Regions from separate parts of the Streptomyces yangpuensis genome, predicted to be linked through region 2. Evidence: riboswitches for the same ligand, from Rfam matches in the RefSeq annotation. Region 2 holds a riboswitch; the other holds the start of a gene.
The links. Region 2 has a riboswitch for cyclic di-AMP ahead of NRK68_RS25735 (M23 family metallopeptidase). Riboswitches for the same ligand answer to the same signal wherever they lie in the genome.
Positions count from the first base shown of each region.

Region 1: another riboswitch for cyclic di-AMP. It lies ahead of NRK68_RS28760 (M23 family metallopeptidase); the one in region 2 lies ahead of NRK68_RS25735 (M23 family metallopeptidase).

Region 1 is NZ_CP102514.1:6,326,845-6,334,494, reverse strand. It holds gene NRK68_RS36805 (sensor histidine kinase) at 1-1,256, opposite strand, end outside; gene NRK68_RS28770 (MBL fold metallo-hydrolase) at 1,500-2,741, opposite strand; gene NRK68_RS28765 (SGNH/GDSL hydrolase family protein) at 2,878-3,663, opposite strand; gene NRK68_RS28760 (M23 family metallopeptidase) at 3,827-4,840, opposite strand; cyclic di-AMP (ydaO/yuaA leader) riboswitch at 4,843-5,022, opposite strand; gene NRK68_RS28755 (tyrosine-protein phosphatase) at 5,335-6,126, shown strand; gene NRK68_RS28750 (aspartate aminotransferase family protein) at 6,157-7,563, opposite strand; gene hpnH (adenosyl-hopene transferase HpnH) at 7,560-7,650, opposite strand, start outside.
Region 2 is NZ_CP102514.1:5,613,978-5,621,627, reverse strand. It holds gene NRK68_RS25740 (GntR family transcriptional regulator) at 20-697, opposite strand; gene NRK68_RS25735 (M23 family metallopeptidase) at 923-1,723, opposite strand; cyclic di-AMP (ydaO/yuaA leader) riboswitch at 1,736-1,895, opposite strand; gene NRK68_RS25730 (M16 family metallopeptidase) at 2,132-3,499, opposite strand; gene NRK68_RS25725 (M16 family metallopeptidase) at 3,520-4,887, opposite strand; gene NRK68_RS25720 (DNA gyrase/topoisomerase IV subunit A) at 5,128-7,584, shown strand.

The DNA of each region.
Region 1 (7,650 bases), 710 kb from region 2:
ATGCGTGCCGGTTCCAGCGGCGGCGTCACCCGCGAGCCCCCGGCCGCGTCACCCGCGTCCGCCGCCCCCAGCAGTTCCTGCGGAAGCACCAGCACCGCGAGGACGCCGCCGTAGATGTTCGACTTGAGTTCGACTGCGATCCCGTGCCGGCGGGCCAGCGCCGAGACGACGTACAGGCCGATCCGCCCGTCCGCGAGCAGAGTCCGGACGCTCACCTGGTCGGGGTCGGCGAGCAGGGCGTTCATCCGGTGCTGCTCCTCGGCCGGCATGCCCAGTCCCCGGTCCTCCACCTCGACCGCGATCCCGGCGGTGACCCGCTCGGCCCGCAGCACCACATCGGTGTCGGGGGCGGAGAACACGGTGGCGTTCTCCACGAGTTCGGCCAGCAGGTGCACCACGTCGGCGACGGCGTGGCCGCGTACGCTGCCGCCCGCCGGCGGCACGACCTTGACCCTGGTGTACTGCTCGACCTCCGCGACCGAGGAGCGGAGCACCTCGCTCAGGTCGATCGGCCGGGTCCACTGGCGGCGGGAGGCCGCACCGCCCAGCACCGCGAGGTTCTCGGCGTGGCGGCGGATCCGGGTGGCCAGGTGGTCGACGTGGAAGAGGTCCCGGAGCAGGTCCGGGTCCTCGACCGTGTCCTCCAGGTCGTCCAGCAGCGAGATCTCGCGGTGGACCAGGGACTGGAGCCGGCGCGCGAGGTTGACGAAGACCTCGACCTTGCGCTCGCTGTCGGTCGGGGCGGCCGGCGCGGCCAGCCGTACGAGGGTGGTGTGGGCCTGCTCGCGGGCGCCGCGCAGTTCCTGGGAGAGCAGCCAGAACTCGTCCACGCCCGCCGGGTCGCTCCCGGTGAGCGGTGTGTTCGGCCCGCCGCGGACCGGTCGCTGCGGGGTCTCGCCCCGCTCCAGCCGGTCGGCGGCCGTCCGCAGTTCCTGGCGGCCCCGGACGCTGGAGCGGCGCAGCGCCTCGCACCGGTCCCGGACGGCCTTGGCCGCGCGTTGCGCGCCGAGCAGGGCCGCGGCGAGGGAGCCGGCCGCGAGCAGGGCGCAGCCGGTGAGCACCGGCCAGAGCCGGGCGTCGCGGTCGCCGGCGCCGCCGCCGAGCTGGAGGGTGAAGATCACCGCGGCCGCGCCGCTGAGCGCGGCGGCCAGCGTGGGCAGGAGGGCCGCCCGTACCAACTGGGGGCGTAACTGCCGGCCGGGACCGGTGACGGTGTGTCTCGACGGGGCGTGGCGTGCGGCGCGGGGTCCGGACATCGGCGTCCTCGGTACGTGGGGCCCGGCCCCCGTCGTTCCCGGGGCCCGGTGTTGATCACCGAATACCCACGCTAGACCCCGCAATCCCGCGCCGGACCGCGAGTCGGTGAACTTCACGGGGGTGCTTCCCGCTCCCGATGGAGCGCTCGCACAGCAGCCCGAATGCGCCGGTCAGGCCGCTGCGGCCGCCCGGCGGCACCCCCGGCGCCGGGGGCCGTGGGTGCGTACCGCCCGGGGCGTTCGCTACGACCCTACGGACTCCGGCTTCTCCTGCTCGCTCACGGCCGTCGACACCACGCGGGCCGTTGTCGCCGCCGCTCCGCCGGCCTGGTGCGAGGGCACGGCCGCAGGCCCGTCCACGGCTCCGCCCGCCGCCGCCCCGGCCGCGAACGGCCGCCACCACGGCTGGGCCGGCGCACCCTCGGCCCCGGGCTCGAACGGCTGGCCCGGAATCGGCAGCGCGACGGCCGCTCCGGCGCCCTCGGCGGCGGCCAGGGTGCCCTCGCCCGGCTCGTCCCACGGGTGCAGGGCCAGGTTGAAGGTGCCCCAGTGGATCGGCAGCATCGTGCCGTGCGCGGTGCCGCCCTGGAGGTCGAGGTGGGCGCGCATGCCCTCCTCGGGGGTCATGTGGATGTCGGGCCAGTACTCCGAGTAGGCCCCGATCTGGATCATCGTGGCGTCGAAGGGCCCGTGCGCGGCGCCGATCTCCGCGAAGCCGGGGAAGTAGCCGGTGTCACCGCTGTGGTAGATCCGGTGCTCGTCGCCCGCGACCACCCAGGAGGCCCACAGGGTGTGCTGCTGGTTGCGCAAGCCGCGGCCGCAGAAGTGCCGGGCGGGCGTCGCCGTCAGCGACAGGCCGCCGATCCGGGTGGTCTCGTTCCAGTCGAGCTCGCGCAGCCGGTCGGCCGCCACGCCCCAGCGCTCCAGGTGCGCGCCGACACCGAGCGGGACGGCGAAGAGCGTGTCCGTGCCGGCCAGCGCCTTGATCGTCGGCAGGTCGAGGTGGTCGTAGTGGTCGTGCGAGATGACCACGACGTCGACCTCGCCGAGCGCGGCCAGCGGGACCGGCACCGGGTGCAGCCGCTTGGGGCCGGCGAACGGGAAGGGGGAGCAGCGCTCGCCCCACACCGGGTCGAACAGCACCCGGTGCCCGTCGATCTCCGCGAGCACGCTGGAGTGCCCCATCCAGGTCAGGCGCAGACCGCTCGTGGGCGGCTTCGCCAGGTCGGCGAGGGTGGTCGGGTGCACCGGGATCGCCGCCGCGGGGCTTCGCCTGACGCGCTGCTCACGGTGGAAGTAGATCTTCGCGAACTCGGTCATCGACCCCGAGGGCCTGTTCCGGGCTCCGACCGGGTTCTGGAAGACGCCGTCGGCGAAGTTCGGCGAGCGGCGGATCCGCTCCAGCCTGGCGCCGGACGGGTCCGCGCCGAAGGCTTCGGGCCGCAGGGCGCGCAGCCGCGGGCGGAGGGGACGGGAGCCGGTCAAAGCGCCTCCAGGGAGGGTGGGGTCGTCGGTGCGGTCGTATCGCTACGACCATCCCAACGCACACCGGCCCCGAAGGATTCCGCCCGCCCCTCCTGCCCGCCCCTCCTGCAGGCCCTGCCCGCCCGTCGTCCGGCGGCTACAGCGGCAGGAGGTCCGGCCGCTTCGCCTCGATGTGGTCGCCGGAGGATTCGCCGCGCAGGCGGCGGCCGATCCAGGGCACCAGGTACTCGCGGGCCCACTGGATGTTGTCGCGGGTCACGTCCACCGAGCCGCGCGGGCGCAGCTGCGGCCAGGGCTGGTCGGGGTCGGCGGGCACGTCCAGGCCGAGGACCTGCGCGGCCCGCAGTGCGACGCGGGTGTGGCCCTCGGGCGAGAGGTGCAGCCGGTCCGCGTCCCAGGCGCGCCGGTCCTGTACGGACTTCAGCGACCAGAGGTCGAGCACGGGGCAGTCGTACCGGTCGGCGATGGCGCGCACGTGCGCGCTATACGTCGCAACCTTCCCCCGGATGTGCTTGAGGACGGGCACGCCCCGGGTGTCGAACCCGGTGGTGATCATGACGTGGCCGACGGCTCCGGTGAGGTCGGCGACGGCCGCCTCGAAGCGTTCCGCCACGTCGTCCGGGTCGCTGCCGGGCCGGATGATGTCGTTGCCGCCGGCGCAGAAGGTGACCAGGTCCGGGGCGAGGGCCTTGGCCCTCGGCACCTGGTCGGCCACGATCTGGTCGAGGAGCTTCCCGCGTACCGCGAGATTCGCATAACGGAAGTCGTGCTCTTCGCGCCGATCTGCCAGGAGCACGGCGAGCCGGTCCGCCCAGCCGAGAAAAGAATCTCCGGGCCCCGGGTCCCCCACGCCCTCTGTGAAGCTGTCCCCGATCGCCGCGTACGAGCCGATGGTCTTGAGTTTCGTCGTCGTCGCTGCCACGAGAACCCATCCTTCACTCCCGTAACCAACCTACGCCAACGTAATGAGGGGTTGACGGGCCGTGATCTGTACCACGCGCGATGTAAGGAATAAGTACACGTGGGGCCGGGGCCCCCCTCGGGTCCCGGCCCCACGCGTGTCGGTGCTCCGTCGGCGGGTGCCGTCAGAGGGAGGCGCCCTTCGAGCGGAGGTAGGCGATCGGGTCCATGTCCGAGCCGTAGGACGGGCTCGTACGGATCTCGAAGTGCAGGTGCGGGCCGGTCGAATTGCCGGTGGAGCCGGAGAGACCGATGCTCTGGCCGGCGGTGACGCTCTGGCCGGAGGAGACGGAGAGCTGGGACAGGTGGGCGTACTGGGAGTACTTGCCGTCCGCGTGCCGGATGACGACCTCGTTGCCGTACGAGCCGCTCCAGCCCGCGGAGACCACGGTGCCGGCGCCGACGGCCTTGACGCTGGTGCCCATGGGGGCGATGAAGTCGACGCCCGTGTGGTAGCCGGAGGACCACATGGCACCGGCGACCTTGTACTGGGTGGAGACGCCACCGCCGACCGGGGCGACGAATCCGGCGGCGGCCGGCTGGGCGGCGGGGGCCTCGGCCCGGGCCTCGGGGGCGGCGGCCCGCTGCGCCCGCGGGGCGGCGGCCTGCCCGGCCGGCTCGGACTCGGCCTCGGCCTCGGGGGCTGCCTTGGGGGCCGCCTTGGGGGCCGCCTTCGGAGCGGCCTTCGGGGCGGCCTCGGGGGCGGTCCGCGGGGCGGGGACGGTGTCGAGCGGGGCGGCCTCGCCACGGCCGCCGAGGGTCAGCTTCAGGCCGGGGTGGATCAGCGACGGGTCGCTGCCGACCGCCTCGCGGTTCCGCTCGTACAGCCGCTGCCAGCCGCCGTCCAGGCTGTGCTCCGCAGCGATCACCGAGAGGCAGTCGCCCGGGACGACCGTGTAGACGGCCGGGGCGGACTGCACGGCGGCCGCAGGGGCGGCCTGGAGCGCGGCGGGGACCTGCTGGGCCACGGCGGGGGCGACGGCCGGTGCGGCGGCGGGCGCCGTCTGCGGGCCGGCCGCGTGGGCGCCGGCGGCGACCGTCAGCGGCAGGGCGAGGGCCGCGCCACCGGTGCCTGCGACCGCGAATCCGCGGGAAAAGAAAAGGGACTTGGGACGGCGGTGCTTACCCTTTGCAGGCATGGCGCATTCCTCTCCGGCGCCTGCGAGGTGAGCTGTCGGGTTCGGACTGGAGATGTCCGGCCGTACATGTACGGGACATGAACGGCTTCACCCCGAGCCGTTCCGGAGAAAAGATCTCCGGCACAGCGGCTTACCTGGTTCCCCCGCTCCTGCCGCGCGAAATGGTTCGGTTGCGGTTTCCGGGTGGCGGCAGGATTCGGCGATCCACCCGGATCGATCGCGAAGGTAATCCCTTGTCGGCACGCCGAACAAGCCGTGAATTCCCTGACGGATTCACAGGCATGAGGGCGTGCCGGAATTCCGGTCACCCTCCGTCCATTCCGCCGCGCCAACAGCCGCCTGCGCCGGGCCATTCGGCTTCGACGATCAGGCACTCACGGTCACCGTATGATCTGGCTCACGGGGACGTGCCCGATCTCGCCTCCGGGTATGGCAAGTTGGCGCCAAGTAGCTCAATTCGGACAGACGCCCCATGAGAAGGCGGAGGAGTTACCGTGACCCAGCAGATACAGGAGCCGGAGCTGACCGGAGTGCGCAATTTCCGCGATGTGGGCGGATTGCCGACTTCCGATGGCCGAAGGGTCGCGACGGGACGACTATTCCGAAGCGGACATCTCGCACATGCCACCGAAACCGATGCAGAATTCCTCGCCTCGCTCGGCCTCCACACCATCTTCGACTTCCGCAACGGCGCCGACCACGCCCTGGAGGGGCCGGACGTCGAACTGCCCGGCGTACGGAACGTCAGCATCCCTCTGTCGGACCCGGCCGACGGCCGGGAGTTCTGGCGGCTGGTCCGCGACGGCGACCTCGACCAGCTCCGCTCGATCCTGGGCGAGGGCAAGGCGGCGGCCCGGATGGCGAACTCCTACCGCGGGATCATCCGCACCCGCACCGCCGAGCACAGCCGGGTCGTCCACGCCCTCGCCGAGGACAGCGTGCCCGCCCTCCTGCACTGCGCGGCCGGCAAGGACCGGGCCGGCCTCTCCGTCGCCGTCACCCTGCTCGCGCTGGGCGTCGAGCGGGAGGCGATCGTGGCGGACTACCTGGAGTCCAACGCCCCGCACCGCCGGTACCGGGTGCGTCGCAGCTCCGCCTCGGCCGAGGCCCGCTCGCCCGAGGTGATGGAACTGCTCGCGCCGCTCTTCGACGCCCGCGCCGAATACCTGATCGCCGCCTTCGACACGATCGACGAGGTCTGGGGCGGGGTGGAGCGCTACCTGTCGGGGGGCCTCGGGCTGGAGCCCGAGACCCTCGACCGACTCCGCGACCGGCTGTTGGCCTGATCCGGGAGGACCACCCGGGGACGCGGGCCGTCAGCGCGCGGCGACGGCCTGCTTCACCAGCGTCCTGCCGAAGTCCCACATCAGTGCGGACCCCCCGTGGGCGTCGTCCATGACCTCGCGGAAGGCGCCGACGAACCGGTCGACGTCCTCCTCGTCCAGCACCAGCGGCGGGATCAGCTTGATCACCTCCAGATGGTCCCCGGACACCTGGGTGAGGATCCGGTGCCTCTGGAGCAGCGGCACCACGACCATCTGCGCGAAGAGACCCTTGCGGGCCGCCTGGAGCATCGTCCACCGGCTGCGCAGCCCCAGCGAGGAGGGCCGCCCGAACTCGATGCCGATCATCAGGCCGCGCCCGCGGACCTCGTGCAGCAGCTCGTACTCGTCCACCATGGCCGCGAGCCGCCCGCGCAGCAGGTCGCCCGTGGCCCGCGCGCGGGCCACGAGGTGCTCGTCCTCCATGACGGACAGCACCGCCAGCCCGGCCGCCATCGCCTGCGCGTTGGACCCGAAGCTCGCGGAGTGCACGAGCACCCGGTCCATCGACGAGTAGACCTTCTTGAAGATCCAGTCCTTGCCGAGGGTCGCGCCGACCGGCACGTAACCGCCGGACAGCGCCTTGGCCACGCACACCAGGTCGGGCTCGACACCCGGCTCGTGCTGGTACGCGTAGAAGTCGCCGGTACGTCCCAGGCCGGTCTGCACCTCGTCCGCGATCAGCAGCGCCTTGTGCCGGTGCAGCAGCTCCTGCGCGGCGAGCAGGAACCCGGGCGGGGCGGCGAGGACCCCTTTGCCCTGGATCGGCTCCACGACGAAAGCGGCGACGTCGCCGCGCTTCAGCTCCCGCTCCAGGGCGGCCAGATCGCCCAGCGCGACCCGGGTGTCGGGCAGCAGCGGCGCGAAACCGTCGCGGAAGCCTCCCTCGCCGTTCACCGAGAGGGAGCCGGCGGTCAGCCCGTGGAAGGCGTGGTCGCAGTAGAGGACCCTGGGCCGCCCGGTGGCGTACCGGGCGAACTTCAGGGCCGTCTCCACCGCCTCGGTGCCGCTGTTGCCGAAGAAGACCCGGTCCAGGTGCGGGCTGTACGACAGGAGCTTCTCGGCCAGCAGCCCGGGCAGCGGCTGGCAGTCGAAGCGGGTGAGGTCGGCGAGCTGGGCGTCCAGCACGTCGTGCAGGGCCCGGCGGACGACGGGGTGGTGGCGGCCCAGGCCCATCACCCCGAACCCGGCGAGCATGTCGAGGTGGTCGTTGCCCTCGGCGTCCCAGAAGTGGGCTCCCTCGGCCCGCTCGTAGACCTTGTCGAAGCCGATGGTGCGGAGCATCCGGGGCAGTTGGTGGTTCAGGTGGCGGGCGTGCAGCTCGTACCGCTCCGCCCCGCGCGCGGTGAGCAGGGCGCGGAGGTCGAAACCGCCGTCCCGTCCCTCTTCCGCCGGACTCATGCCGACCTGTCCCGGTTGCCGCCGACCGTCTCCCGGGCGGCCCGCAGGGATTCCTTCAGGGAGCCCATGGTGGCGAGGACGGCGGTG
Region 2 (7,650 bases):
CCTTTGTATACGGCTCCTGTTAATGCCGGCCGCTCGACATGTTTACGGCAGGTTGCGAAGTGCTCACCGCCGGCCGTTTGCGCAGCCGGTGCGCGGCGGCCGCGCGATCGGCGTGGACCGCGGTCAGCGTCCGCGCCCGCTCGGCGTCCCCCCGGGCCACCGCGTCCACGATCGCGCCGTGCTCCGCCCAGGACTCCGCCGGCCGGGCCGGCGCCTCCACCACGTACATCCACGCCACCTTGTGCCGCATCTGCGTGAGCAGCGCGATCAGCCCCGGGCTGCCGGAGGCCTGCGCGAGCGTCTCGTGGAACCAGCCCCCGAGCGACCGCAGGTCCTCGCCCTGCCCCCGCCTGGCGCGTTCCTGACCCAGCCTGACCAGCCCCCGCAGCACCTTGAGGTGCGCGTCGGTGCGGCGCCGGGCGGCGCGGGCGGCCGCCAGCGGCTCCAGCAGCATCCGCAGCTCCAGGAGGTCCGCGGCCTCCTGCGCCGTCGGCTCGGCCACGCACGCCCCGGCGTGGCGCCGCGTGGTCACGAAGCCCTCGGACTCCAGGGTCCGCAGGGCCTCGCGGACCGGGACGCGCGAGACCCCGTACCGGCGGGCCAGCACCTCCTCGGTCAGCCGACCGCCCGGTTCGAACACCCCGGAGACGATGTCGTCGCGAATTGCCGTGCATACCGCGTGCGCAGGAATACGCAAGACCGAACCTCCGCCTATTTCCGATCGCCAGCCCCCATGCGCACACACGCGCACGCCACGACTCTATTGCAGCACAGCATAATTTCGAGAGCGGACGGAAATCCGAAACATTGCATCCGGACGCAAAAACACGAAGACCCCGGCTCGGGAGGCGGGGTCTTCGTGAAGCTGTGCGCGCTGTGTGCTGCGTGCTGTACGCGCGCCGCGGTGGGCGGCGCCGAGGGGTCAGAGGCTGACGCCGTGCGAGCGCAGGTAGGCGATCGGGTCGATGTCCGAGCCGTACTGCGAGCCGGTGCGGGCCTCGAAGTGCAGGTGCGGGCCGCTGGAGTTGCCGGTGGAGCCCGACAGGCCGATCTGCTGGCCCGGGGTGACCTGCTGGCCGACGGAGACGTTCAGCGAGGACAGGTGGCCGTACTGCGTGAAGGTGCCGTCGTTGTGCTTGATGACGACGTTGTTGCCGTACGCGCCGCCCCAGCCGGCCTCGACGACGGTACCGAAGCCCACGGCCTGCACCGAGGTGCCGGAGGCGGCGTGGAAGTCGATGCCGGTGTGGCTGCCGGAGGACCACATGCCGCCGCCCGCCTTGTACTGCGTGCTGACGTACGAGTCGTCCAGCGGCGAGACGAAGGTGTTGAGGCGCTTGCGCTCCTCCTCGCGGGCGGCGCGCTCGGCGGCCTCACGCTCGGCCTTCGCCTTGGCCTCGGCGAGGCGCTTGGCCTCGGCGGCCTTCTGCTTGGCGTCGGCCTCGGCCTGGGCCTTGGCGGCGGCGTGCTCGGCGGCGCGCTGCTGGGACTCGGCCTGGTCCTGGATGTCGCCCGCGAGGTCCTCGGCGACGACCACGGCACCCAGCCCGTTCTCCGGGGCGGAGCTGCTGTGGTTGTCCGCGGCGAAGGCCGGGGCGGCGAGGGAGCCGACCACACCCGTGGTGGCGATCGCGGCGATACCGGCGTAGCCGGCGGTCTTCTTGCTCAGGCGGCTGGAACCACGGTGCTTGCCGGTACCAGCGGGACGACTGCCAAACGCCATGAAGGGTTTGATCCTTTCCTTCCTTCTCGCCTACCGGGTTAGCTGACGGGTTCGGAGCAGGAAGGTCTCCTACGGACCTCCTCTTGCGAGGGAGTCCGATTCACCCCAGGGACTGATGTGGGTCCCCGGCTCCCCAGGCTCGCGCCTGACGGGGACTCGGCGATCGCTGCCCGGTGCCGCGGGTGCGGCGGGCACAACTGACGGACAGCACGGCCGACGCTAGGCGGATCATCAGTCAATCGCCAAACAGACGCGCCTTTTTGTTGCGTACGCCACATCACATACAAGCAACCTCATCACTAAACGGACAAAAGAGGCTCCGGCGGAAAACCGCCGGAGCCTCGTGCGAAGTGCGTCGGCCGCCCGTCATCCGGGCGCCCTTCAGGTCAGTTGACGACGACCACGACGTCAGTTGGTGACGACCGTGACCTCACCGATCCCGAGGGCCCGCACCGGCTCCTCGATCTGCGCGGCGTCGCCCACCAGAACCGTGACGAGCCGGTCCGCCGGGAACGCCTTCACGACCGCCGTGGTCGCCTCCACCGTGCCGGTTTCGGCCAACTGCGCGTACAGCTGCGCCTGGTAGTCGTCCGGCAGCTCCTGCTCGACCTGGTCGGCCAGGGTGCCGGCGACCGAGGCGGCCGTCTCGAACTTCAGCGGGGCCACGCCCACCAGGTTCTGCACGGCCACATCGCGCTCGGCGTCGGTCAGACCGCCCTCCGCGAGGGTGCGCAGCACCTTCCAGAGGTCCTCCAGCGCCGGACCGGTGTTGGGGGTGTCCACCGAGCCGCTGATGGCGAGCATGGAGGCGCCCTTGCCGTCGGCGGTGGAGCGCAGCACCTGGCCGAAGGCCCGCACGCCGTAGGTGTAGCCCTTCTCCTCGCGCAGGACCTTGTCCAGGCGGGAGGTGAGGGTGCCGCCGAGGCAGTACGTGCCGAGCACCTGGGCCGCCCAGACGCGGTCGTGGCGGTCCGGCCCGATGCGGCCGATCAGCAGCTGCGTCTGGACCGCGCCGGGGCGGTCGACGATGACCACGCGGCCGGTGTCGTCGGCGGTCACGGGAGGCACGGGGCGGGCCTCGGCGGTGTCGCCGGTCCAGGCGCCCAGGGTGTCCGCCAGTACGGCGTCCAGGTCGATGCCGGTCAGGTCGCCGACGACCACCGCGGTGGCGGTGGCGGGGCGTACATGGGCCTCGTAGAAGGCGCGTACGGCGGCGGAGTCGATCCGGGCGACCGTCTCCTCGGTGCCCTGGCGCGGCCGGGAGATCCGCAGGGAGGCCGGGAAGAGCTCCTTGGAGAGCTGCTTGGCGGCGCGGCGCTGCGGGTTGGCCAGCTCGTGCGGGATCTCGTCGAGCCGGTTGCGCACCAGCCGGTCCACCTCCGCGTCGGCGAAGGCGGGGGCGCGCAGCGCCTCGGCGAGCAGGCCCAGCGCCTTGGCCAGCCGGGAGGCCGGGACCTCCAGGGAGACCCGCAGGCCCGGGTGGTCGGCGTGCGCGTCGAGGGTGGCTCCGCAGCGCTCCAGCTCGGCGGCGAACTCCTCGGCGGAGTGCTTGTCGGTGCCCTCCGACAGGGCGCGCGCCATGATGGTCGCCACGCCGTCCAGGCCCTCGGGCTCGGCGTCGAGCGGCGCGGCGAGGTTGATCTCGACCGCGACGACCTGCTGGCCCGGGCGGTGGCAGCGCAGCAGGGTCAGCCCGTTGGGCAGCGTCCCGCGCTCGGGGGCCGGGAAGGCCCACGGCTGCGGCTCGCCGGCCTGCGGGCGCGGGTGGAAGGTCATCGTGACGGCTGCGGTGTCGCTCACTGCTCCGCCCCCTCGTTCTCGTCGCTGTCGGCGTTCTCTTCGCCCTCGTCGCCCTCGGCCCCGTCCGCCGCGAGCGGCTCGTAGACGAGTACCGCGCGGTTGTCCGGGCGCAGGCGGGCCGCGGCCACGGCCTGCACCTCCTCGGCGGTGATGTCGAGGACGCGCTGGACGGCGGTGAGGGCCAGCTGCGGGTCGCCGAACAGCACCGCGTACCGGCACAGTTCGTCGGCGCGGCCGGCCACCGTGCTCAGCCGGTCCAGCCATTCGCGCTCCAGCTGCGCCTGGGCGCGCTCCATCTCCTCGGCGGTCGGGCCCTCGGCGGCGAACCGCGCGAGCTCCTCGTCGACGGCCGCCTCGATGGCGGGGATCTCGACTCCGCTGGAGGTCTTGACGTCCAGCCAGCCAAGGGACGGCGCCCCGGCCAGGCGGAGCATGCCGAAGCCGGCGGCGACGGCCGTCTGGTCGCGGCGTACGAGGCGGTTGTGCAGCAGCGAGGACTCGCCGCCGCCCAGGATGGTCAGGGCCACGTCGGCGGCGTCGCACTCGCGGGTGCCGTCGTGCGGCAGCCGGTAGGCGGCCATCAGCGCGCGGGCCGGGACCTCCTCGACGATCTCCTCGCGCAGCTGCTCCCCGATGACGTCGGGCAGCGAGCCGTCGCGGGGCGGCTGCTTGCCGTCGTGGGAGGGGATGGTGCCGAAGTACTTCTCGATCCAGGCGAGCGTCTGCTCCGGGTCGATGTCCCCGACGACCGACAGCACCGCGTTGTTGGGCGCGTAGTACGTACGGAAGAAGGTGCGCGCGTCCTCCAGGGAGGCGGCGTCCAGATCGGCCATGGAACCGATCGGGGTGTGGTGGTACGGGTGGCCCTCGGGGTACGCCAGGGCGGTCAGCCGCTCGAAGGCGGTGCCGTAGGGGACGTTGTCGTAGCGCTGGCGGCGCTCGTTCTTGACGACGTCGCGCTGGTTCTCCATGGACTCGTCGTCCAGGGCGGCCAGCAGGGAGCCCATGCGGTCCGCCTCCAGCCAGAGCGCGAGCTCCAGCTGGTGGGTCGGCATCGTCTCGAAGTAGTTGGTGCGCTCGAAGCTCGTGGTGCCGTTCAGGGAACCGCCGGCGCCCTGGACGAGCTCGAAGTGGCCGTTGCCCGGTACGCTCGCCGAGCCCTGGAACATCAGGTGCTCGAAGAGGTGAGCCAGGCCGGTACGCCCCTTGACTTCGTGGCGCGAGCCGACGTCGTACCAGAGGCAGACCGCGGCGACCGGGGTCAGGTGGTCCTCGGACAGCACCACGCGCAGGCCGTTGGCCAGCCGGTGCTCGGTCGCTGTCAGGCCGCCGGAGCCGGCCTGGGCTGTGGCCGTGTGACCCATGGGCATGTGGTCCCTTCGATCGCGATGCAGAGATTTCCGTCAGACCTGTCACTGTATGCAAGCGCGTCGGCCACCGGATAAGTTCCCGGCCCAGACCTGGGTCGGAGTCGGCGTTGTCGGCGCCTCGGGCCACAATGGTCGGCGTCGTACCCCGCCGGACACCGGCAGGACCCAGCCAGACCCCGCCAGACCAGCCAGACACCCAGCACATCCCATTCTTGGTTAAGGAGCCGCGCAGCGATGGCCCGCCGCAGCACGAAGACCCCGCCGCCGGAGGATTTCGAGGAGAAGATCCTCGACATCGACGTCGTCGACGAAATGCAGGGCTCCTTCCTCGAGTACGCGTACTCGGTGATCTACTCCCGTGCCCTGCCCGACGCCCGGGACGGCATGAAGCCGGTGCACCGGCGCATCGTCTACCAGATGAACGAGATGGGGCTGCGTCCCGACCGCGGGTACGTGAAGTGCGCCCGCGTCGTCGGCGAGGTCATGGGCAAGCTCCACCCGCACGGCGACGCCTCGATCTACGACGCCCTCGTGCGCATGGCCCAGCCCTTCTCGATGCGTCTGCCGCTGGTCGACGGCCACGGCAACTTCGGTTCGCTCGGCAACGACGACCCGCCGGCCGCGATGCGTTACACCGAGTGCCGGATGGCCGACGCCACGTCACTGATGACGGAGTCGATCGACGAGGACACCGTCGACTTCACCGCCAACTACGACGGCCAGGAGCAGGAGCCGGTGGCACTGCCCGCCGCCTACCCGAACCTGCTGGTCAACGGCGCGTCCGGGATCGCGGTCGGCATGGCGACCAACATGCCCCCGCACAACCTCGGCGAGGTCATCGCCGCCGCCCGCCACCTGATCCGCCACCCGCACGCGGACCTGGAGGCGCTGATGCGCTTCGTCCCGGGTCCCGACCTGCCGACGGGCGGCCGGATCGTCGGGCTCTCGGGCATCAAGGACGCCTACGAGAACGGCCGCGGCTCCTTCAAGATCCGCGCGACGGTGGCCGTGGAGAACGTGACGGCCCGGCGCAAGGGTCTGGTCGTCACCGAACTGCCCTTCACGGTCGGCCCCGAGAAGGTCATCGCGAAGATCAAGGACCTGGTCGGCTCCAAGAAGCTGCAGGGCATCGCCGACGTCAAGGACCTCACCGACCGCGCCCACGGCCTGCGCCTGGTCATCGAGATCAAGAACGGCTTCCACCCGGAGGCCGTGCTGGAGCAGCTCTACAAGCTGACGCCGATGGAGGAGTCCTTCGGCATCAACAACGTGGCGCTGGTGGACGGGCAGCCGCTCACCCTCGGCCTCAAGGAGCTGCTGGAGGTCTACCTCGACCACCGCTTCGAGGTCGTCCGGCGGCGCAGCGAGTTCCGCCGCACCAAGCGCCGGGACCGGCTGCACCTCGTCGAGGGCCTGCTGGTGGCCCTCATCGACATCGACGAGGTCATCCGGCTCATCCGCGACAGCGAGAACTCCGCCCAGGCCAAGGCCCGGCTCATGGAGCGGTTCTCGCTGAGCGAGACCCAGACCCAGTACATCCTGGACACCCCGCTGCGCCGGCTCACCAAGTTCGACCGCCTGGAGCTGGAGTCCGAGCGCGACCGGCTGATGGGCGAGATCGACGAGCTGACCGGGATCCTGGAGTCCGACAACGAGCTGCGCAAGCTGGTCTCCGCGGAACTGGCCGCCGTCGCCAAGAAGTTCGGCACCGAGCGCCGTACGGTCCTGCTGGAGTCGGCGGGCACCGCGGTGGCGGCCGTCCCGCTGGAGGTCGCGGACGACCCGTGCCGGGTGCTGCTGTCCTCGACGGGCCTGCTGGCCCGTACGGCGAACGGCGAGCCGCTGCCGCAGGACGAGGGCGGCTCCCGGGCCAAGCACGACCTGATCGTCTCGCAGGTCGCCGCGACCGCACGGGCCGACGTGGGCGTGGTCACCTCAGCGGGCCGGCTGCTGCGGCTCTCGGTGATCGACCTGCCGCAGCTGCCGGACACGCACGCCGCGCCCAACCTCGCGGGCGGCGCGCCGGTCTCGGAGTTCCTCTCCGGGCTGGAGCCGGACGAGAAGGTCGTCTGCCTGACCTCGCTGGACGAGTCCTCGCAGGGGCTGGCGCTGGGCACCGAGCAGGGCGTGGTCAAGCGCGTCGTGCCGGACTACCCGGCCAACAAGGAGGAGCTGGAGGTCATCACCCTCAAGGACGGTGACCGGATCGTCGGCGCGGTCGAACTGCGCACCGGCGAGGAGGACCTTGTCTTCATCACCGACGACGCCCAGCTGCTGCGCTACCCGGCGGGCCAGGTGCGCCCGCAGGGCCGCCCCGCGGGCGGTATGGCGGGCATCAAGCTCTCCCAGAACGCCAAGGTGATCCACTTCTCGGCGGTCGACCCGGGCCGGGACGCCGTGGTGTTCACCGTGGCCGGCTCGCACGGGACCCTGGACGACTCGATGCTGTCGGGGAAGCTGACCCCCTTCGACCAGTACCCGCGCAAGGGCCGGGCCACCGGCGGCGTGCGCTGCCAGCGGTTCCTGAAGGGCGAGGACCTGCTGGTGCTGGCCTGGGCCGGCGGCGCGCCCGCCCGCGCGGCGGCGGCGAACGGCGCCCCGGCCGAGCTGCCGGCGACCGATCCGCGCCGGGACGGCTCGGGGGCACCGCTGCCGGCGGCGGTGGCGACGCTGGCAGGGCCCGCGCTGTAGGAGGTTGCAGACCATTCGGGTGGTACGTCCGGGGGACGTACCACCCGAATGGCGACTAGTGTTTTC